2 regions of the Micromonospora purpureochromogenes genome follow, and region 2 is predicted to be linked to the other one. Evidence: riboswitches for the same ligand, from Rfam matches in the RefSeq annotation. Region 2 holds a riboswitch; the other holds the start of a gene.
What was found. A riboswitch is a leader RNA that binds a small molecule or an ion and turns the genes downstream of it on or off. The one in region 2 is predicted to bind thiamine pyrophosphate.

Region 1 (10,451 bases), 680 kb from region 2:
CGCTCCCCCGCCGCGATCAACCGGGTCACCGTCTCGGCCACGATCTGCTGGGCCAGCAGGGCCGCGGTGATCGAGGAGACCGCGCCGACCGCGCCGCCGTCGGGCAGCGGCAGGGTCGCGTCACCGTACGGGGCGCCGTTGTCCAGCACCACGTCGGCGAAGTCGGCGAGCTTGCGCCCGGACGGGTGGCGCGAGGCCATCCGGCCCGAGTGCTGTGCCGAGGTGATCGCCACCAGCCGGTGCCCGCGCTCGACGACCAGCGACGCGAACTCCACCATCGCGCCGTTGACGCCGGAGTTGGAGGCCAGCACGAAGATGTCCGACGGGCGGACCGGGGCCAGCTCGTAGAGCCGGTGCGCCACGGCCGGATCGCGCTCCAGGTGCGGCCCGAGGATGCTCGCCGGCTGGCCGCCCAGCAGCACCAGGTCGCGCAGCGCGATCCGGTTGGTCGGCACCAGCCCACCGGCCCGGCCGGCGATCTCCATCGCCAGCGCCTCGGAGTGGCCGGTGCCGAAGGCGTGCACCACCCCGTCGGCGCGCAGCGCCGCGGCGATCAGGTCGGCCGCCCGACCCACCGCCTCCCGCTGGCTCGCGGCCACCCGGCCGATCGTCTCGGTCACCACCGCCAGGTATGCCTCGGCGCTCACCGTCATGGCGTTCCTCCGTCCGCTCGTCGGTCCTGCTCGTCCGGTCGGCCCACGGCGGGCTCAGGCCAGGTTGCGTACCCGAGCCAGGATCGCCTCGGCCAGCGGGGCCGGCGCCTCGTCAGGAATCCAGTGGGTGACGCCGGGGAGCGCGACGAACCGGTACGGCCCGGTCACCTGGGCGGCGCAGGCCTCGGCGGCGGTCCGGCCGATCGCGACGTCCCGGTCGCTCCAGACGAAGGTGGTGGGCACCGCGACCGGCCCGGTCCGCGCCAGGTCGGCCCTGGACATGGCCCGATACCAGTTCAGCGCCCCGGTCAGCGCTCCCGGCTCCCGCATCGGCTCGGCGTACCGGGCCACCCGCCCGGCGTCGCCCACCGCGGAGAGCAGCCGGCGCAGGGCGGCCGCCCGCACGGCCAGCAGCACCTTCTCGGCCTTGCCCGGCTGGCGGAACAGCAGCACGTACGACGAGCGCGCCTTCTGCCGCGGATCGTTCGCCAGCGCGTGCTCCATCGCGGCGGGATGCGGCACGGAGACGGCGGTCAGGGTGCGGACCCGCTCGGGGTGCCCCGCGGCGAGGCCCCAGGCCACGACCGCGCCCCAGTCGTGCCCCACCACGTGGGCCGCCTCGACGCCCAGCGCGTCGAGCAGCGCCACCGCGTCCTCGACCAGCTCCGGCAGCCGGTAGGCGGCCACCTCGGCCGGGCGGGCGCCCGGCGAGTAGCCCCGCTGGTCCGGCGCGTACGTGCGCAGGCCGGCGGCGTGCAGCGCCGGCACCACGTCGTCCCACTCGCCGCCGTGCTGCGGGAAGCCGTGCAGCAGGAGGACGGGTTCGCCGCCCTCCGGGCCGCCGGTGCGTACCTCGAACGTCAGCCCTCGCGCCTCGACCCGCATGATCGGCAGCCTACCCAGCCCAACGGTCGTCCACCCGGGCCGACCGTGGCGGGGTCGGAGCTGTTAGCGTCGACGAGACAACTTCACATCCGACAGGGGAGCGCACAGCGCTGAGAGTGCGGGCATTCGCCCGCAGACCCTCGAACCTGATCTGGGTAATGCCAGCGCAGGGAGTTCGGTCGACCTCCAGCCGCGCCGCCGTCCGGTCCCATACCGGGCGCGGCGTGCGTCTTCTCCTGGTTCGATCATTTGGACTGGGAGCACACATGACCAACACCGACAGCAACCGGTGGCGCACCATCGACATCGTCATCGCGGCGGTGCTCGGGGTGGCCTTCGGCATCATCTTCTGGGCCTGGGGCCTGCTCTGGAACGGCCCCGCCGACGCGATCCCGCTGCCCGGGCGGGCGGCCATCTACGGCGTCTGGCTGGTCCCCGCCGTCCTGGGCGGTCTGATCATCCGCAAGCCGGGCGCCGCCTTCTTCACGCTCACCGTCGCCGCGCTGGTCTCGGTGGCGCTGGGCAGCAGCTGGGGCTGGACGCTGGTCATCCAGGGTCCGCTGGAGGCCGCCGCGGCGGAACTCGCCTTCGCGGCCTTCGGCTACCGCGTCTTCCGGCTGCCCGTCGCCCTGCTGGCCGCCACGCTGGCCGGCCTGGCGGCGTCGCTCTACGACGTCTTCGTCTGGTACCCGGACACCGCCTGGGGCAGCTTCCGCCTGCCCTACATCCTGATCACCGCGGTGAGCTCCCTGGTGATCGCCGGCCTGGGCAGTGTCGCGCTCACCCGGGCCCTCGCCCGCACCGGCGTCCTCGACCGGTTCCCCGCCGGCCGCGAACGCGCCGCAATCTGACCCCCCCGCTTCGTTGATCAAGAGGTTTGCGTCAACGGGAGCCACCGTCGTGACGCAAACCTCTTGATCACCGGCCGGGAGCCGGACGGGCCTGGGTAGGGAGGGGTGCCGGTGGGCGCGGTGTTGATGCGCGGGTTCGGGTGGCGGCACGCCGGGCGGAAGGCGTGGGCCGTGCGCGGGGTGGACCTGCGGATCGAGGCCGGGGAACGGGTCCTGCTGCTCGGGCCCTCCGGGGCGGGCAAGAGCACCCTGCTGGCGGCGCTGGCCGGGCTGCTGCCCGAGGACTCCGGCGATCAGGAGGGCACCGTCGAGATCGACGGGCTGGACCCGCGCAAGGACCGGGAACGGGTCGGCATCGTCTTCCAGGACCCGGAGACCCAGCTGGTGATGGCCCGCAGCGGCGACGACGTCGCGTTCGGGCTGGAGAACCGGGGGGTGCCGGCCGGGGAGATCTGGCCGCGGGTGGACGAGGCGTTGCGCCGGGTCGGCTTCCCGTACCACCGGGACCGGCCCACCGCGGCGCTCTCCGGCGGCGAGCAGCAGCGCCTGGCCCTGGCCGGCGCGCTCGCCCTGCGCCCCGGCCTGCTGCTGCTCGACGAGCCGACCGCCAACCTGGACCCGGCCGGCGCCGACCTGGTCCGCCGGGCGGTCGCCGGCGCGCTGTCCGCCGACACCACCCTGATCCTGGTCGAACACCGGGTTGCCGAGGCGCTGCCGCTGGTCGACCGGGTGGTGGTGCTGGAGCCGGGCGGCGGGGTCCGCGCGGACGGCCCGCCGGAGGCGGTCTTCGCCGCGCACGGCGAGGCACTGGCCGCCGAGGGCGTCTGGGTGCCCGGCCGGACCATCCCGCCCCGGCACGCCACCACACCGCCCGGCGAGGAGTTGCTCACCGCCGACCGGCTCGGCCTGCCGCCCCGGCTGGCCCCCACCGACCTGCGGGTACACGCCGGCGAAGCGCTCGCCGTGCTCGGGCCCAACGGCGTCGGCAAGTCCACCCTGGCCCTGCTCCTCGGCGGGCTGCTCCGCCCCGGCGTCGGCCGGGTCACCGCCACGGCCGCACTGGCCGGGGCGGACGACCGCACTCCCCCGCACCGCTGGCGGGCGCCCGCGCTGGCCCGCCGGATCGGCTCGGTCTTCCAGGACCCGGAGCACCAGTTCGTCACCGCCACCGTCTTCGACGAGCTGGCGCTCGGCCCCCGCCGGACCGGCCAGTCCGAGCCGGCGGTACGCGCCACCGTGGACGCCCTGCTGGACCGGCTGCGGCTGACCCGGCTGGCCGGGGCGAACCCGTACACCCTCTCCGGCGGGGAGGCGCGACGGCTGAGTGTGGCGACCGCGCTGGCCACCGCGCCCCGCCTGCTGATCTGCGACGAGCCGACCTTCGGCCAGGACCGGCGCACCTGGCGGGAGCTGGTCGACCTCTTCGCCGACCTGCGCGACGCCGGGCACGCCGTCGTCACCGTCACCCACGACGCGGACTTCGTCGCCGCGCTCGCCGACCGCACCGTCACCCTGCACCGGCGGCCCGACCCGGCCGGCGGCGACTCGGGGCGGCGCCCGTGATCAGCCTGGAACCGGTCGCGGCGCCCGGTGCGCCGCTGGCCCGGCGTAACCCGGTGGCGAAGCTGGCCGCCGCGTTGGTCTTCTCGGCCGTCCTGGTGGCCACCCTGGACCCGGTCGCCCCGGCCATCGCGATCGCCGTGGAGCTGGCCGTGCTGCCGCTGTTCGGGATCCGGTACCGGGTACTGGCCCGGCGGGCCCTGCCGCTGCTGGCCGGCGCGGCCGGCATCGTGGTCACGCTGGTGCTCTTCGCCGCCGACCGGTCCGGCCGGGTGCTGCTGGACGCCGGGCCGCTGCTGGTCACCTCCGGGGTGCTGCTGACGGCGCTCGGGCTGGCGCTGCGGATGTTCGCGGTGGCGCTGCCGGGCGTGATCGTCTTCGCCACCACCGACCCGACCGACCTGGCCGACGCGCTGGTGCAGAACGCGAAGGCGCCGGCCCGCTTCGCCATCGGGACGCTGGCCGCGTTCCGGCTGGTCCCGCTGCTCGGGCAGGAGTGGCAGATGATCGAGATGGCCCGCCGGGCACGCGGCGTGGACGCCGGGCGCAACCCGGTGGCGAAGCTACGGCTGTTCGTGTCGACCGCGTTCGCCCTGCTGGTCGGGGCGATCCGGCGCGGCACCCGGCTGGCGGTGGCGATGGACGCCCGGGGCTTCGACGCCGGCACCCCGCGCACCGTCGCCCGCCGGCAGCGGTTCGGCGTGGCCGACGGGCTGCTCGTGGCCGGGGCGGCGGTGCTGGGCGCTGCGGCGATCGCGGTCAGCGTCGCGCTCGGCACCTTCCGCCCGTTGATCGGCTGACCAGGGGCGACCGGGTCCGCACCGGCGGCCCAGTGGTCGGGTGCGGCCGTGGTGACGAGCGGCGCCGGCGCCCCTCCGGCCGGCCATTCTGGAGGGAAGGTGTCCAGTGAGCGTGATACCTCTGAGGCATCAAAATGCCTCAGAGGTATCAGGCTCGTCGCGGTCATACTTCCGCGCCGCGACACGCCGAACCGGCTCGTCGGGCCGCTCGGGACACAGTCCCGGTGCGGCTGCCGACGGGTCGCCGCACCGGGAGCCGCTCCCGGCGCTCACCGACGTCATCGGCCGCCGGATCAGGTGCGCGGCCGACCGGCATCCGTACCAGCAGCGCGGATCAGCTGCGGCGGAACGCGTATCGGCGGGTCTGGCCACGGGCGGCGGTGGAGCCGCCGCGCACCGACGGGCCGGTCCACGGCGGCGTCGCCGGGGCGGGTCGGGTGGCGGCGGGCGCGGAGCCCGTCTCCTCCGGCAGGGTGACCGGGGCGGCGGGCGCCACGGTGAGCGCGTCGAGATCCGGCGGGCTCACCGCCACCTCGGCCGGCGCCGGCGGGCGGGACTTCTTCGGACTGCGCTTGGCGGGCATACGCTGCCTCCTTCGGATGCGGGGACCGCGCCGCGAGGCGGGCGGTCGGCGGGCAGGGAACGGCCCGGGCGACCCGACCACGGAGACACCACCCGTACGGGAAAGGTGGGGAATGCGGACGCCCGGCGCGGCCGGACCCCCGACGACGGCGGCGGGCCCGGCTGGCTGAAGGTGCGGCGTCAGATACGCATGCCGACAGGCTAACCCGCCTATTGCGGCGGCCGCAGCCGATTTGCTGGCACCATCGGCGGCATGCTGATCGCGTTCTCGATTACCCCGCTGGGCGTCGGCGAGTCCGTCGGCGACCTGGTCTCCGAGGCGGTCCGGGTGGTCCGCGCCTCCGGCCTGCCGAACCGCACCGACGCCATGTTCACCACCGTCGAGGGTGAGTGGGACGAGGTGATGGCGGTGGTCAAGCGGGCGGTCGACGTGGTGGCCGAAAAGGCGCCCCGGGTCAGCGTGGTGCTCAAGGCCGACGTGCGACCCGGCGTCACCGACGCGCTCACCGGCAAGGTGGCCCACGTCGAGGCCCGCCTGGCCGAGGGCTGACACCGGCCGGTGCCGTCACTGGAGGGCCCGGGTGAGCACCTGGTCGCCGCCGGCCAACCCGGCTGGTCCCGCAGCCCGGTGCCGCGACGGCCCGCACCGTGCCGCTCACCGGGCGTCGATGTCCGGACCCCGGCGGCCGGTGGCCGCGATACGGTCGCAGGACGGCAGGCCGACGAGAGGTGGCGGACGGATGGCTCAGCAGGCGACGGCGCAGATCGGGGTCACGGGGCTGGCGGTGATGGGCCGCAACCTGGCCCGGAACCTGGCCCGCAACGGCTTCACGGTGGCCGTGCACAACCGCTCCCCCGAGCGCACCCGCAGCCTCGTCGCCGAGCACGGCGGCGAGGGCAGCTTCGTCGCGTCCGACTCCCTCGCGGACTTCGTCGCCACTCTGGAGCGGCCCCGCGCCGTGATCGTCATGGTGAAGGCCGGCGGCCCCACCGACGCGGTGATCGACGAGCTGGTCCCGCTGCTGGAGGAGGGCGACATCGTCGTCGACTGCGGCAACGCGCACTTCGCGGACACCCGCCGCCGGGAGGAGGCGCTGCGCGGGCACGGGCTGCACTTCGTCGGCACCGGCGTCTCCGGCGGGGAGGAGGGCGCGCTGCGCGGCCCGAGCATCATGCCCGGCGGCTCCGCCGAGTCGTACGCGAAGCTCGGGCCGATCTTCGAGAAGATCGCCGCGCAGGTGGACGGCACCCCGTGCTGCCGGCACATCGGCCCGGACGGCGCCGGCCACTTCGTCAAGATGGTGCACAACGGCATCGAGTACGCCGACATGCAGCTCATCGCCGAGGCGTACGACCTGCTGCGGGCGGGGCTGTCGGCGAGCCCGGCGGAGATCGCCGACATCTTCCGGGAGTGGAACACCGGCGAGCTGGAGTCCTTCCTGATCGAGATCACCGCCGACGTGCTGGCACACACCGACGCGGCGACCGGCCGGGCGTTCGTCGACGTGGTGCTCGACCAGGCCGAGCAGAAGGGCACCGGCCGGTGGACCGTGCAGAGCGCGCTCGACCTGGGCATCCCGATCACCGGCATCGCCGAGGCGACCTTCGCCCGGTCGCTCTCCGGCCACGCCGACCAGCGCGCCGCCGCCCGCCGCGCATTCGCCGACGCCGGCGAGAAGTGGCAGGTCGAGGAGCGGGAGACCTTCGTCGAGGACGTCCGGCGCGCGCTGCTGGCCAGCAAGATCGTCGCGTACGCGCAGGGCTTCGACCACATCCGCGCCGGCAGCCGCGAGTACGACTGGGACATCGACCTCGGCGGCACCGCCACCATCTGGCGCGGCGGCTGCATCATCCGGGCCCGCTTCCTCGACCGCATCCGCGAGGCGTACGACGCCCAGCCGGACCTGCCGACGCTGCTGGTGGCGCCCTACTTCGCCGAGGCGGTCGGCGCCGGGGTGCCGAGCTGGCGGCGGGTGGTCGCCGACGCCGCCCGGGCCGGCGTGCCCACCCCGGCGTTCTCCTCGTCGCTGGCCTACTTCGACGCGCTGCGCGCGGAGCGGCTGCCGGCGGCGCTGATCCAGGGGCTGCGGGACAACTTCGGCGCGCACACCTACCACCGGGTCGACCGGGAGGGCTCGTTCCACACCGTCTGGGCCGGCGACCGCTCCGAGCTGGCGGGCTGAGGCGCGGATGGGCTCAGGCGAGGGTGGCGTGCATCTCCCAGACCAGGATCTCGGCGGCCTCGGTGGCGCTGACCCGGTGGCCGCCGGTCATCGTGATCCGGGCGGCGTCGCCCGCGCCGAGCCGGCCGGCGCCCTCCAGCGTCACCGCGCCGCTGGGCACATAGAGGTGCAGGTAGGGCGCGTCGGGCAGGGTCACCTCGTCGCCGGCGGCGAGCCGGGCGGCGTGCAGGGTGGCGTACCGGTTGCGGATCCGGATGGCGGAGGCGCCGTCGTACCGGTCCATACCGGAGGCGACCGGCACCAGGCCGCCGCGCAGCAGCTCGTCGCCGATCTCCAGCTGCTCGTAGCCGGGGTCGACGCCGTCGGTGTCGGGCACCACCCACATCTGCACGAAGTGGACCGGGTCGCCGTGCGGCTCCCGGCCGTCCAGCCGCCAGGAGTCGTTCTTCTCCGAGTGCAGGATGCCGGTGCCGGCACTCATCCGCTGGGCCAGCCCGGGATAGATGACGCCGGAGTGCCCGGTGGAGTCCTGGTGCACCAGCGAGCCGCGCAGCACCCAGGTCACGATCTCCATGTCCTCGTGCGGGTGGGTCTCGAACCCGGTGCCCGGGTGGACGATGTCGTCGTTGTTGACCAGCAGCAGCCCGTGGTGGGTGTTGGCCGGGTCGTAGTGCCGGGAGAACGAGAAGGAGTGCTTCGAGTCGAGCCAGGACAGTCGGGTCTTGAACCGGTCCTCGGCCCGGCGGACGTCCACCGCCGGGCTCGGCGCCAGCGCGGTCACCAGGCCCGCTGCCCGGTCTCGTTCGGCGCCCAGGTCAGCGCCGGTTCACCGGTGGCCAGCTCGGCGATCTCCCCGGAGCGCACGCTGGGGGCGTGCCCCAGTTCGGCGCAGTGCTGCTCGGCGATCTCCGCGCAGATCCCGGCCACCTGTTCGCAGATCGGGCTGCCCAGGTCCGCGGCGTTCAGTGCCATGATCATCTTGTACCGGAGATCCGGCATCCCCACCCCCGTGGCGGACGCGCCCGGGCGGCGCGCCCTGCGCCGATCGTACGCGCGCGGGCCGCGCCGACCGGCCGGAACGCGTCAGCGCCGCCCCCGAGGGAGCGGCGCCGACGGCGTGGTGCGGGTCGCTGGTGAGCGCGAGGAACGCAGCGCAGCGGAGTCCCGCAGTCGTGAACGAAAGGCAGGCCGGTCACCAGAACCGGCGACGCTTGGCCTTCTGCGGACGCAGCATGTCCGCGCCCTTGCTGAGCAGTCGGCTCACGCCGGTCGGGCCCCGGCGGGCCTCCAGCGTGTGGCTGAGCCGGCGCGCACCGGCCGCGGCCAGCGGCACGGCGACCGCCATGACCGCCCACTGGGCAATCCGCTTCTGAATCATGTGGGTTCACCTCCGCGTCTTGGCTGCTACCCCAAGAGGTACCCCACCCGACGCTCGGATAAGCGCGAGCGCCTCGACGTCTACACCTTGGGGGCGACCGGGTTGGGCAGCGCGCCCCCGAACCGACGGTCCCGCTGCGCGTACAGCTCGCAGGCGTACCAGAGGTGCCGGCGGTCGAATTCGGGCCAGAGGGTGTCGAGGAACACCAGCTCCGCGTAGGCCGTCTGCCAGAGCAGGAAGTTGGAGATCCGCTCCTCACCGGAGGGACGCAGGAACAGGTCCACCTCCGGGATCTCCGGGTGGTAGAGGTACTTCGCCACGGTCTTCTCGTTGACCTTCGCCGGGTCGAGCCGACCGGCAGCCACGTCGCGGGCGATCGCGGCGGCGGCGTCGGCGATCTCCGCCTGGCCGCCGTAGTTCACGCAGAACTGCAGGGTCAGCGTCGAGTTGGCCCGGGACATCTCCTCGGCGGTCTGCAACTCCGAGATGACGCTCTTCCACAGCCGCCCCGCCCGGCCCGACCAGACCACCCGCACGCCGAGGTCGACGAGCTGGTCGCGGCGGCGGCGGATGACGTCCCGGTTGAAGCCCATCAGGAACCGGACCTCGTCCGGCGAGCGCCGCCAGTTCTCGGTGGAGAACGCGTACGCCGACAGGTAGGGAATGCCCAGCTCGATCGCGCCCTCGATGGTGTCGAAGAGGCTGAACTCCCCCGCCTCGTGACCCTTGGTGCGGGGCAGCCCGCGCTCCTTGGCCCACCGGCCGTTGCCGTCCATCACCACCGCGACGTGCTTCGGCACCGCCTCGGCGGGCAGCGCCGGCGGCCGGGCACCCGACGGGTGCGGTGTCGGCGGCACCGGCGCGCGCCGGCCGGCCCTCAACGATCGGATCACTCGGTCATCTCCCTGTCCACGCCGTCCACGCCGGCCCCGACGCCGGGCGGCGGCGGAACCGGACCGGCCACGCCACCGCCGGGTGACGGGACCGCGCCGGCCGCCGGGGCACCCCGGTCGACCAGCGGCAGCGAGCGTAGCGCGCGCTCCAGGTGCCACTGCAGGTGCGCCGCGACCAGGCCGCTGCACTCCCGGCGTACGCCGGTCTCGGTGGCGTCGGCGACCCGCCAGTCGCCACTGGTCAGCGCGGACATCAGGTCGATGGTGGCCGGCGCGGGGTGGGCCGCGCCGGGCGGCCGGCAGTCCGGGCAGACCGCGCCGCCGGCCGGTACGGAGAAGGCCCGGTGCCGCCCCGGCGTGCCGCAGACCGCGCAGGCGATCAGCGCCGGCGCCCAGCCCGCCAGGGCCATCCCGCGCAGCAGGTACGCGTCGAGGACCAGCGTGGTGGCGTGCTCCCCCAGGGCCAGCGCCTTCAGCGCGCCGAGGGTGAGCTGGAACAGCCGCAGCGAGGGTTCCCGCTCGACCGGGGTGAGCCGCTCCGCGGTCTCGGCGATCGCGCTGGCCGCGGTGTAGCGGGGATAGTCGCCGAGGAACCGCTTGCCGTAGAGGTCGATCCCCTCGACCTGGCTGACCGTGTGCAGCGAGCTGCCGTGATTGCCCTTCGGG
Region 2 (10,451 bases):
GCCTCGGCCACGGCGTCGGCGACCGCCGGGGTGCCGAGCATCCCGGTCTTCACCGCCCGGACCCGGAAGTCGCCGAGCACGCTGTCGAGCTGCTCGCTGACCGTTCGCGGGGGCAACGGCAGCACGGCGTCGACGCCCCGGGTGTTCTGCGCGGTGACCGCCGTGATCACGCTGGTCCCGTACGCGCCGAGGGCGGCGAAGACCTTGAGGTCGGCCTGGATGCCGGCGCCGGCCCCGGAGTCCGAGCCGGCGATGGTGAGGACGGTCGTGGGCGTCACTGCGTGTCTCCCGTGGTGGCTGTGGGGGGCTGTGGCCGACCGTGCCCACTCCGGGCGGTCAGGCTTGATCCCTGCGTGGGCACGGTCGGCCGCAGCCCCGTGTCGGAGACCTCCGCGCGGGGGTGCCGGCTTCGCGGCACCGGGGCGAGGGTGAGCGCCGAGCCTGCTTGGGTGGTGGCGGGGCTGGCTGCTCGGAAGGCCTCGGTCAGGGTGGCGGCTGCCTGGGTGGGGTCTTCGGCTCGCATGATGGCGCCGAGCACCGCCACGCCGACGGCGCCCGCCTCGACGCAGGCGTGCACCTGGTCGGGGGTGTCGATGCCGCCGAGGGCGAGGATCGGCACGGGGCTGGCCTGGATCAGCTCGGCGAGCCCGTCCTGGTGCAGGGGTGGGCCGTAGCCGGGCTTGGTTCTGCTGGGGAAGACGGGCGAGAGGGTGGCGTAGTCCTCTGTGGTGAGTCGGGCCAGTTCGGCCCGGTCGTGGCAGGAGCGGCCGACCAGGCCGAAGGTCGGTGGCGGGTAGGGGCCGGCCGACGGCAGGTGAACGGCGTCGCCGTCCAGGGGGTCGGGGCCGGCGACGATCAGGGTGCCGCCGGCCTCGGCGAGAATCGGACGCAGCGCGGCGGCGAGGGCGGCGCGTTCGGCGCGGGGCAGGTCCTTCTCGCGCAGCACCACCCAGCGGACTCCCCCGGCCACCGCCGCCGCGACCACCTCCGGCAGCGGCCGCCGGGCCTGCCACCGGTCGGTGAGCACCACCAGGCCCGAGGGCACCACCGGACGGGCGGGCCCGGTCGCGGCGCCCGACGCGAACCCACGCGCCGACCGCACCGGGCCGGCCGGCCGATCCGCGCCCCCCGCCGGATCGGCCGGCGCACCCGCAGGCGGGCCGGCCGGTGCGGCTCCGGTCGCGGCGAGTCGCCCCGAGCCGGCTCGACGCGGGTCCGTGCGCGTCCCGGCGGGGCGTGGAGCGCGCACCCCGCCCGCCTCGGGTGGCCCGTCGACGACCTGCCGCGTCGCCGTCACAGGTCGGGCCTTCCCTCGTCCGGGGTGGAGGCGAGGGCGTGGAAGCGGCGGGCGATCCGGCCGGCGCCGTGCGCGAGCCGGCCCGCCTCCACCGCGTACCGCATGGCGGTGGCCATCGCCACCGGGTCGGCGGCCCGGGTGACCGCGCTGGCCAGCAGTACCGCGTCGCAGCCCAACTCCATGGCGAGCGCCGCGTCGGAGGCGGTGCCGATGCCGGCGTCGAGGATCACCGGCACGGCCACGCTCTGCCGGATCAGCCGGATGTGGTGCGGGTTGGTCACGCCCAGCCCGGAGCCGATCGGCGCGCCGGCCGGCATCACCGCGGCGCAGCCCACGTCGGCCAGCCGGCGGGCCAGGATCGGGTCGTCGGAGGTGTACGGCAGCACGGTGAACCCGTCGGCGACCAGTTCCTCGGCGGCGCGCAACAGCTCCACCCCGTCGGGCAGCAGCGTGCGCTCGTCGCCGATCACCTCCAGCTTCACCCAGTCGGTGTCGAACGCCTCCCGGGCCAGGTGGGCGACCTTCACCGCCTCGCCGGCGGTGTAGCAGCCGGCGGTGTTCGGCAGCAGCCGCACCCCGCACCGGTCCAGCACGTCGAGCAGCCCGCCGGCCGCGGCGGGGGTGGTGTCCACCCGGCGCAGGGCCACGGTGACCAGCTCGGTGCCGGAGGCCCGGACGGCCTGCTCCAGCACGTGCAGGTTGGCCGCGCCGCCGGTGCCGAGGATGAGCCGCGAGGAGAGGGTGACGGTGCCGATGGTGAGCGTCACGCCGCTCACCCGCCCTGGGCGGCGCTGAGCACCTCGACCCGGTCGCCGTCGCGCAGCACGGTCGCCGGCCAGCCGGTGCGGGGCACCACCTCGCCGTTCACCGCCACCGCGAGGCCGCGCCGCTGCTCGGTGACCGCGCGGACCAGGTCCGCCACGGTCGACCCGCCGGGCAGGTCCCGGCCGGCGCCGTTGACGATCAGTTGCACGTCTCCTCCTCGGGGGTGGGTGCGCGCCGGTCTGTGGCGGCGGCGCCGGCGGTGAACCGGTCCGGCGCGAAGGGGGCGAGCAGCGGGTCCGCCGCGCCGGTGACCACCAGCTCGGTGATCAGGTCGGCGGTGACCGGGGTGAGCAGGATGCCGTGCCGGTGGTGGCCGGTGGCGACCAGCACACCGGGCCGGCCGGGCAGCGGCCCGAGGATCGGCGCGTTGTCCGGCGTCCCGGGGCGCAGCCCGGCGGCGGCCTCGACCAGGTCGTACTCGGCGAGGTCGGGCACCAGGTCGACGGCGGCGCGGAGCAGCCGCAGCACCGCCCCGGCAGTCACCTCGGTGTCGGCGCGCTCCTCGACGGTCGCCCCGAGGACCACCTCACCGTCGGCGCGCGGCACCAGGTACACCGACTCGCCGTCGGCGTACCCCCGGATCACGTGCCGGAAGTCCGGCGTGCCGCGACCGGGCGCGCGCAGCCGGAGCACCTGCCCCTTCACCGGCCGGACCGGCAGGCCGGTGAGCGCGGCGGCGCCGCAGCCGGCGGCGACCACGGTGACCCGCGCGTCCACGTCGGACAGACCTGCGACCGCGCCGGGCACCAGCGTGGCCCCGGCCCGCTCGGCCGCCGCCCGCAGCGCAGCCACCAGCCGCCGCGGATCGACCTGGTGGTCGCCGGGCGCGACCGCCCCGCCGCGCACCCGGGGCGCCAACGCCGGCTCGCGGTCCCGCAGCTCGGAGGGGCGCAGCGGCGTGATCGGCAGCCCCAACCCTTGCTGATACGACCAGAGTCGCCGCGCCTCGGCCAGGTCGTCACCGGTGAGCCCGACGACGAGGGTGCCGTCGGTGCGGTGGCCGAAGTCGGTGCCCGCGGCCTCGGCCAGCTCGGCGGCGAAGCCCGGCCAGCGGGCGGCCGACTCGGTGAGCAGCCCGGTCAGCTCGTGCTCCCCGAAGTACGCCTCGGCGACCGGCGAGAGCATCCCGGCGGCCACGTGGGACGCGCCGGAGCCGGGGGCGGGATCGTGCACGACAACGCGCAGCCCGCGCGCGGCGCAGCGCCAGGCGATCGCCAGCCCGACCGGTCCCGCCCCCACCACGGCGACGTCCGGTCGGGTCAGCACGTCAGCGCCCCGAGCAGTTCAGCCGTGGCTCGGGCCGGATCCGTTGAGCCCGACAGCGCCCCCACCACCGCCACCCCGTACGCCCCGGCGGCCCGCAGCGCCGGCACCGACGCGGCGGTCACCCCACCGATGGCGATCACCGGCACGGCGACGGCCTCGGCGACGGCGCGTACCCCGTCCGGGCCGATCGGGGCGGGCAGGCCGACCTTCGTGGTGGTGGCGTGGCAGGGGCCCACGCCCAGGTAGCTGGCCCCGGCGGCGACCGCCTCGGTGGCGGCGACCGGTTCCCGGGCGGTGGCGCCGAGCACGGCGGTGGCGCCGAGCACCCGGCGGGCCGCTCCGACCGGCAGGTCGTCCGCGCCCACGTGGCCCCCGGCAGCGCCGACCGCGAGCGCCACGTGCAGCCGGTCGTTGACCAGGCACGGCACCCCGTACGGCGCACAGAGCGCGAGCACCCGGCGGGCCAGGTCGTACGCCTGCCGGTCGGTGGCGTCGTCGTCCACCCGGACCTGCACGACGAGCTCGGTGCGGGCCACCGGCAGGGCGGCGCGCAGCACGGCGAGCGGGTCGCGCCCCGGCCGGGTGTCGGTGATCAGATGCAGTCGTCCCAGGGACGGCACGGCAACGCTCCTCCCTGCGCCGGCATTACCCGGATCAGGTTCGACGGTCGGGGGCTTCAGCCCCCCTCTCAGCCCGGTGCACCGGGCTCCCGTGGGTCACTTGCGGCATACCGTACGACGGATGCGCCGATCCGCCAAGGGCGGGGGTGCGCTTTTCCCACGGACCGTCTCAACTCGACGGTGCGGGCAGCGCGTGACGGACCGGTCACGCCATGCTGTCCGGATGCCCTCTCCACCCCGGATTCCGCGCCGCCTCGCGTTCCTGCCCTTCGTGGGCAGCCGCGCCGTCGCGGAGGGTCTGGTCAGCTGGGCGATGCTGCGGGGCCCGGCCTGGCACCGGCTGCTGCCCGACGTCTACGTGCACCGGAACAGCCTGCGAACGGCGGACCACCGGCTCTGATGCGAGGCGGTGGCACTGCTGCTGCCGTCGGACGCGGCGATCGCCGGGCGCAGTGCGGCGTACCTCTGGGGCGTCGACCTGCTCCGGCGGGACGCGCCGGTGTCCGTGCTGCTGCCTCGGGCAGCGCGGCTGCGAGCCCACCCCCGGCTTCAGGTCACCCGGTCGGCACTGCCGCGATCGGACCGCACCCGCTTCGCCGGCCTGCCGGTCACCACGGCCCTGCGGACCGCCTTCGACCTGGGGCGGCAGGGGCCCCGCGACGAGGCGCTGGTCACCGTTGACGCGCTGCTGCACCGCAGGGTGGTCAAGCTGCCGGCACTGCGCGGGTACGCCGACGCGCACTCGCGCTGGCCCGGGCTCCCGTTGCTGCGGCAGGTGCTGGCGCTGGCGGAGCCGCTGAGCGAGTCCCCGATGGAGACCCGCCCGCGGCTGCTCCTGCTTGATGCCGGACTGCCGCCGGCCACGGCGCAACACGACGTGCTCGATGCCCGTGGCCGCTTCGTGGGACGGGTCGACCTGGCCTGGCCGGCGCTCCGCGTCGCCGTCGAGTACGACGGCGACCACCACCGGGAGCGCGTGCACTTCCGGCAGGACGTGGCCCGCCTCAACGCGTTACGCGCGGCCGGTTGGCTGGTCCTCCGCTTCACCGCCGACGACGTCCTCCGCCGACCGTCGCAGACGGTGGACATGGTCGCCGACGCCCTCCGCGAGCGGCGGGACGAGTGGAACAGGGCGCACGTCAAAAGCCGCCGATGACGTCCATGGCGTACCACCCGTGCCCCTGACCGCCGAGCCGTACCAGCACCGGCGGACGGCATGCGGGCCGGCGACTGCACGGGTGGAACGCCATTGCTGTCACACGCCCGCCATGACGTACATGACGTTCCGCTCGTGGTTCCGAGGCCGCCCGCCGCGCCGGAGCAGCGCAAGACCGCGCGACACCGCGCGAGGTGACGTGTGCGACCGCCGGCGGGGCAGGCCGACCGACCGACGGTCAGAGGATGGCGTCGAGGGCGTCCAGGTCCTCGTCGGTGGGCTGCCAGGTCCCGGCTTCGGCGTTCGCCCGCACCTGCTCCGGCATGGTGGCGCCGGCGATCACCGAGGTCACCGCCGGACGGGCGGCCAGCCCGCCGATCGCCACCTGGAGCATCGACAGGCCGCGCTCGGCGGCGTACGCCTCGATGGCCTCGATGGTGTCCCAGTCCGCGGCGGCGAGACGCTGCGCGTACCGGCCGCCGCCGGAGAGCCGGCTGCCGGCGGGCGGCGCCTCGTTGCGCTTGTACTTGCCGGTGAGCAGGCCGTTGGCGAGCGGGAAGAACGGCAGCATGCCCAGGCCGAACCGCTCGCAGGCGGGCACGACCTCGGTCTCGACGGAGCGTTCCAGCAGGCTGTAGTGGTTCTGCGCGCTGATGAACCGGGCCCGCCCGTTGGACGAGGCGACCCAGTCGGCGTCGGCGATCTGCCAGCCGGCAAAGTTGGAGTTGCCGAGGTAGCGGACCTTGCCGGCGCGGACGAGGTCGTCCAGCGCGGCGAGCGTCTCGTCGATCGGGGTGCCCGGGTCGGGCTCGTGCATCTGGTACAGGTCGATGTGGTCGGTGCCGAGCCGGCGCAGCGACGCCTCCACGGCCCGGGCGATGTAGCGGCGCGCGCCCCGGGCGCCGTGGTCGGGGCCGTTCATGCCGTGCATGTCCATGCCGAACTTGCTGGCCACCACCACGTCGTCCCGGCGCCCCTTGAGCGCCTGCCCGAGCAGTTCCTCGGAGCCGCCCTGCGGTTCGCCGTAGATGTCGGCGGTGTCGAAGAAGTTGATCCCGGCGTCGAGGGCGGCGTCGACCACCGCCCGGGTGCCGTCGAGGTCGAGCTTGCGGCCGAAGTTGTTGCAGCCGAGGCCGACCACGGACACCACGAGCCCGGAGTCGCCCAACCGGCGGTAGGTCATCTCAGTCACGTGATCCACCCTATGCCCGCCGCGAGCGACGGGCCTCGGGACCGCCCGCCCGGGGAAGGCCGTCGGCCGGGGCGGGCCGTCGCCCGTCAGCGCACGTCCCAGACCGGCTCCGGCGTCTCCACCACCTCGCCGTCACCGCCGAACAGCACGAACCGGTCGAAGGACCGGGTGAACCAGCGGTCGTGGGTGACCGCGACCACCGTCCCGGAGAACGAGGCCAGCCCGACCTCCAGCGCCTCGGCGGAGGCGAGGTCGAGGTTGTCGGTCGGCTCGTCGAGCAGCAGCAGGGTCGCCCCGGACAGTTCCAGCAGCAGCACCAGGAACCGTGCCTGCTGCCCGCCGGACAGGGTGCCGAAGCGCTGGTCGCCCTGCGCGGCCAGCTCGTACCGGGACAGCGCCGCCATCGCGGCGTGCCGGTCCATCCCGGCCCGGTGCTCGTCGCCCCGCCAGAGGATCTCGACCAGCGTCTTCGCCACCAGCTCGGGCCGGTCGTGGGTCTGGGAGAAGTGGCCGGGCCGGACCCGCGCGCCGAGCCGGACCGTGCCGTCGTGGGCGACCGGGGCCAACGCGGGCGCGCCGTCGACCGGACCGTTGGCCGGGTCCGGGTCGGTGCCGCCCCGGGCGAGCAGCCGCAGGAAGTGCGACTTCCCGGTGCCGTTGGCGCCGAGCACGGCGACCCGGTCGCCGTACCAGAGTTCCAGGTCGAAGGGGTAGGTCAGGCCGTCGAGCTCCAGCTGGTCGCAGATGACCGCGCGCTTGCCGGTCCGCCCGCCGGCCAGGCGCATCCGGATGTCCTGGTCCTTCGGCGGTACGGGGGGCGGCCCGGCCTCCTCGAACTTGCGCAGCCGGGTCTGCGCCGACTGGTAGCGCGACGACATGTCGGAGTTGTACGCCGCCTTCTGCTTGTACATCAGCATCAGCTCGCGCAGCTTCTGGTGCTCCTCGTCCCAGCGCTTGCGCAGCTCGTCTAGGCGGGCGTGCCGGGCCACCCGGGCGTCGTACCAGCTGGCGAAGCCCGCCGGGTGCACCCAGGCGCTGCCGCCCTCGACGGCGACCACCCGGTCGGCGGTCTGCGCCAGCAGCTCCCGGTCATGCGAGACGTAGAGCACGGACTTGCCGGACTCGCGCAGCCGCGCCTCCAGCCAGCGCTTGCCGGGCACGTCGAGGAAGTTGTCCGGCTCGTCGAGGAGCAGGACCTCGTCGGTGCCGCGCAGCAGCAGCTCGAGGGCGAAGCGCTTCTGCTGGCCGCCGGAGAGGGTGCGCACCGGGCGGTCCCGGGCGGCGTCCCAGGGCAGGTCCAGCACGATGGTGGCGACCGTGTCGAAGAGCACCTCGGCGTCGTACCCGCCGGTCTCGCCCCAGGCGGCCAGCGCGTCCGCGTACGCCAGCTGGGCCTTGCCGGCGGCGGTGCTGTACTTGCCGCGCAACTCGGCCGACCGCATGGCCGCCTCGGTCTCGACCAGCCGGCGGCCGGCGTCGCGCAGCGCCGGTGGGGCGAGCGAGAGCGCCAGGTCGGCGAGCGTGGTGTCGTCCCCGATCATGCCGATGAACTGTCGCATCACGCCGAGGCCACCGGCCCGGGCGACGGCGCCGGTCTTCACCGGCAGGTCGCCGGCGACCATCCGCAACAGCGTCGTCTTGCCGGCGCCGTTCGGGCCGACCAGGGCGACCTTGGCGCCCTCACCGACCCGGAACGACACGTCGGCGAAGAGTTCCCGGCCGTCGGGGAGGATGTACCCGACCCCTGCCACGTCCACGTATCCCACGCCGGCATCCTGCCGGAGCGGGCGGCACGGGCGACACTCGATTACCGGGTGACCCGCAGCACCCGGTAGCCCTTCTGGCTGGCGTGCCGCGAGACCTGCCAGCCGCCGTCGACCAGCCAGCGGTGCAGCGAGTCGCCGCCGAGGTGGCGGGCGACCACCAGCCAGGCGACGCCGTCCGGGGCGAGCCGGGGCAGCCAGCGGCGCAGCAGCTCGTGCAGTTCGGCCTTGCCGATGTGGATCGGCGGGTTGGACCAGATCTGGGCGAAGGTGACGTCGGCCGGGACCTCGTCCGGGGCGACCGCCCGTAGCCGGTCGGCGGCGCCGACCCGGCGGGCGTTCTCGGTGGTGAGGGCGCGGGCCCGCTCGTTGACGTCGACCGCCCAGACGGTGGCGGCCGGCGCGCTGGTGGCCAGCACGCAGCTGATCGGCCCGAAGCCGGAGCCGATGTCGAGCAGGTCACCGCCGACGGTGGTGGTCGGCAGCTCGGCCTTGCGCAGCAGGACGGCGGTGCCGGGGTCGAGCCGGTCGGCGGAGAAGACCCCGCTGGCCGAGGCCAGGATGTAGTCGCGCCCGGCGACGGAGAACTCGACCTCCCGCGGGCGCGCCGCAGCGGTGGGTTTGGTGGAGAAGTAGTGGTCGCCGGTCACGTCCGGCATTCTCCCACCGGGCCGCAGCGCGGTCGCGGTCGCCTCGGCGGGGCGGACCCCGACGCGCCCGCGCCGGAATTTCCCGTTATTACCCCCTAAAGGGGCAATGGCTCCTACTCTGGGCGACATGGTGTATCGGTACGAGTCCGATGAGGACGCCTTCGTGGACCACCCGCGGTCCGAGTCGGACCTGCCGGAGTTCCCGCCCGGCCCGCCCGCGCCGGCCGGGCCGTCTCCGTCCCGCTTCCCCACCCCGTCACTGCCGCGGACCACCCGGCCGACCCTCCCGGCCGCCGAACCGGTTCCGGTCCGCTCGTCCGTCCAGATCCCGCCGCCACCCACCCTCCCCCGCGAGTACGCCCCGACCGAGCCGCTGGAGCCGCTGGAGCCGCCGGCGCCGCCCGCGTCCGGCCCGTCCGGCTCCGGGCGCGGCGGCGGCCGGCTGTGGCAGGTGCTCGTCGGCGGCGCGGCGGTGCTGGTCCTGCTCGCGCTCTGCGGCCTCGGCGCGGCGGCCCTGCTCGTCGACCGCACGCCGAGCGACGACCCGACCGCGGCGGCACCGCAGCCCACCACGGCCGCTCCGGTCGACGAGTCGACCGCCGGCCACCTCGACTCCCGCGACACCGACCAGCAGCCGCTGACCGCCCGCGAGGTCTTCGCAGGCAAGAAGCTGGTGGTGGCCGACGGACGACCCGCCTACGACGTGCTGAAGACGCAATCCGGCGGCAGTTGCGCGGTCGCCGCCACCGGCGAGATCGCCGACCTGCTGGTCCGGCTCGGGTGCAGCCAGGTGGTACGGGGCACACTGCGCTCCCCCGACGGCCAGCACCTGGTCACCGCCGGCCTGTTCAACCTGACCGACAAGGCCAGCGCGCAACGCGTCCGGGACCGGATCCGGCAGCTGCTTGACGAGCGGCAGGGCCGCTTCCGCGGCCTGGCCGCCGGTGACGGCACCGAGGCGCTCACCACCGCCGCCGCCCGGGTCGGCTGGCAGGTACGCGGCCACTACATCGCCTACTGCCTGGTCGTCCGCACCGACGGCGGCGCCGTGCCGGCCGGCGACACCGCGGTCCGCGACATCATCTACGACGTGATCGAGCTGCACCTCGACAAGGGCGTGCTCGAACGCCGGGCCGCCGGCGGCAGCGCCGTCCAGCCCACCGCGAAGGCGACCGAGGGCACCGGCACCCAGGGCGGGAACGCCACTCCCGACGAGCTGCCCGGCGACTGATCCGCCGGTCGACAGCGACCCGACGCGAGGCCCGGTCCGAGTCCTGCGGACCGGGCCTCGCCACGTCTCCTGGCTCGCCTCGCCTCGCCTCGGCACGGCCCGGTCACGCGTCACGCCGCCTGCCCGGGCGCGCGCCGCGCACCGGCCCGGCGAGGATGCGGTCTCGCGAACCCCGGTGGGCTCAGGCCTCGGTGGGGACGCGGAGGCGGCGGGTCAGGTCGGCGCGGCGGGCGTACTCGGCCGGGTCGTCCGGGTAGCCGACCGCGACCAGGGTCAACCCGTGCGCCGCCGCGACGCTCACCTCGCTGGAGCGTTCCCGCCGGCTCAGCAGGCTCGCCGGCCACTCGACCGGCCGCCGGCCGTCCCCGGCGACCAGCATCGCCCCGACCAGGCTGCGCACCATCGCCTGGCAGAACGCGTCGGCCTGCACGGTGGCCACGAGGATGCCGTC

Region 1: it holds a riboswitch for thiamine pyrophosphate, as region 2 does, so the genes downstream of both, GA0074696_RS09840 (ECF transporter S component) here and thiE (thiamine phosphate synthase) in region 2, are expected to answer to the same signal.

What each region holds. Positions count from the first base shown of each region.
Region 1 covers NZ_LT607410.1:2,084,437-2,094,887, reverse strand. Annotated here, with positions in the region: gene GA0074696_RS09850 (sugar isomerase domain-containing protein) at 1-653, opposite strand, end outside; gene GA0074696_RS09845 (alpha/beta fold hydrolase) at 708-1,538, opposite strand; TPP riboswitch at 1,623-1,729, shown strand; gene GA0074696_RS09840 (ECF transporter S component) at 1,805-2,389, shown strand; gene GA0074696_RS09835 (ABC transporter ATP-binding protein) at 2,501-3,952, shown strand; gene GA0074696_RS09830 (energy-coupling factor transporter transmembrane component T family protein) at 3,949-4,749, shown strand; gene GA0074696_RS09825 (hypothetical protein) at 5,084-5,332, opposite strand; gene GA0074696_RS09820 (MTH1187 family thiamine-binding protein) at 5,585-5,881, shown strand; gene gndA (NADP-dependent phosphogluconate dehydrogenase) at 6,072-7,514, shown strand; gene GA0074696_RS09810 (pirin family protein) at 7,528-8,295, opposite strand; gene GA0074696_RS09805 (thioredoxin reductase) at 8,292-8,486, opposite strand; gene GA0074696_RS09800 (hypothetical protein) at 8,707-8,892, opposite strand; gene GA0074696_RS09795 (isoprenyl transferase) at 8,973-9,749, opposite strand; gene recO (DNA repair protein RecO) at 9,782-10,451, opposite strand, start outside.
Region 2 covers NZ_LT607410.1:1,404,092-1,414,542, reverse strand. Annotated here, with positions in the region: gene thiD (bifunctional hydroxymethylpyrimidine kinase/phosphomethylpyrimidine kinase) at 1-278, opposite strand, end outside; partial or broken gene GA0074696_RS06670 (thiamine phosphate synthase) at 455-1,048, opposite strand; gene GA0074696_RS06665 (thiazole synthase) at 1,294-2,073, opposite strand; gene thiS (sulfur carrier protein ThiS) at 2,070-2,270, opposite strand; gene thiO (glycine oxidase ThiO) at 2,261-3,388, opposite strand; gene thiE (thiamine phosphate synthase) at 3,382-4,008, opposite strand; TPP riboswitch at 4,003-4,111, opposite strand; gene GA0074696_RS31665 (hypothetical protein) at 4,232-4,408, shown strand; gene GA0074696_RS06645 (endonuclease domain-containing protein) at 4,418-5,164, shown strand; gene GA0074696_RS06640 (aldo/keto reductase) at 5,403-6,365, opposite strand; gene GA0074696_RS06635 (ABC-F family ATP-binding cassette domain-containing protein) at 6,443-8,122, opposite strand; gene GA0074696_RS06630 (class I SAM-dependent methyltransferase) at 8,164-8,769, opposite strand; gene GA0074696_RS06625 (hypothetical protein) at 8,897-10,000, shown strand; gene truA (tRNA pseudouridine(38-40) synthase TruA) at 10,182-10,451, opposite strand, start outside.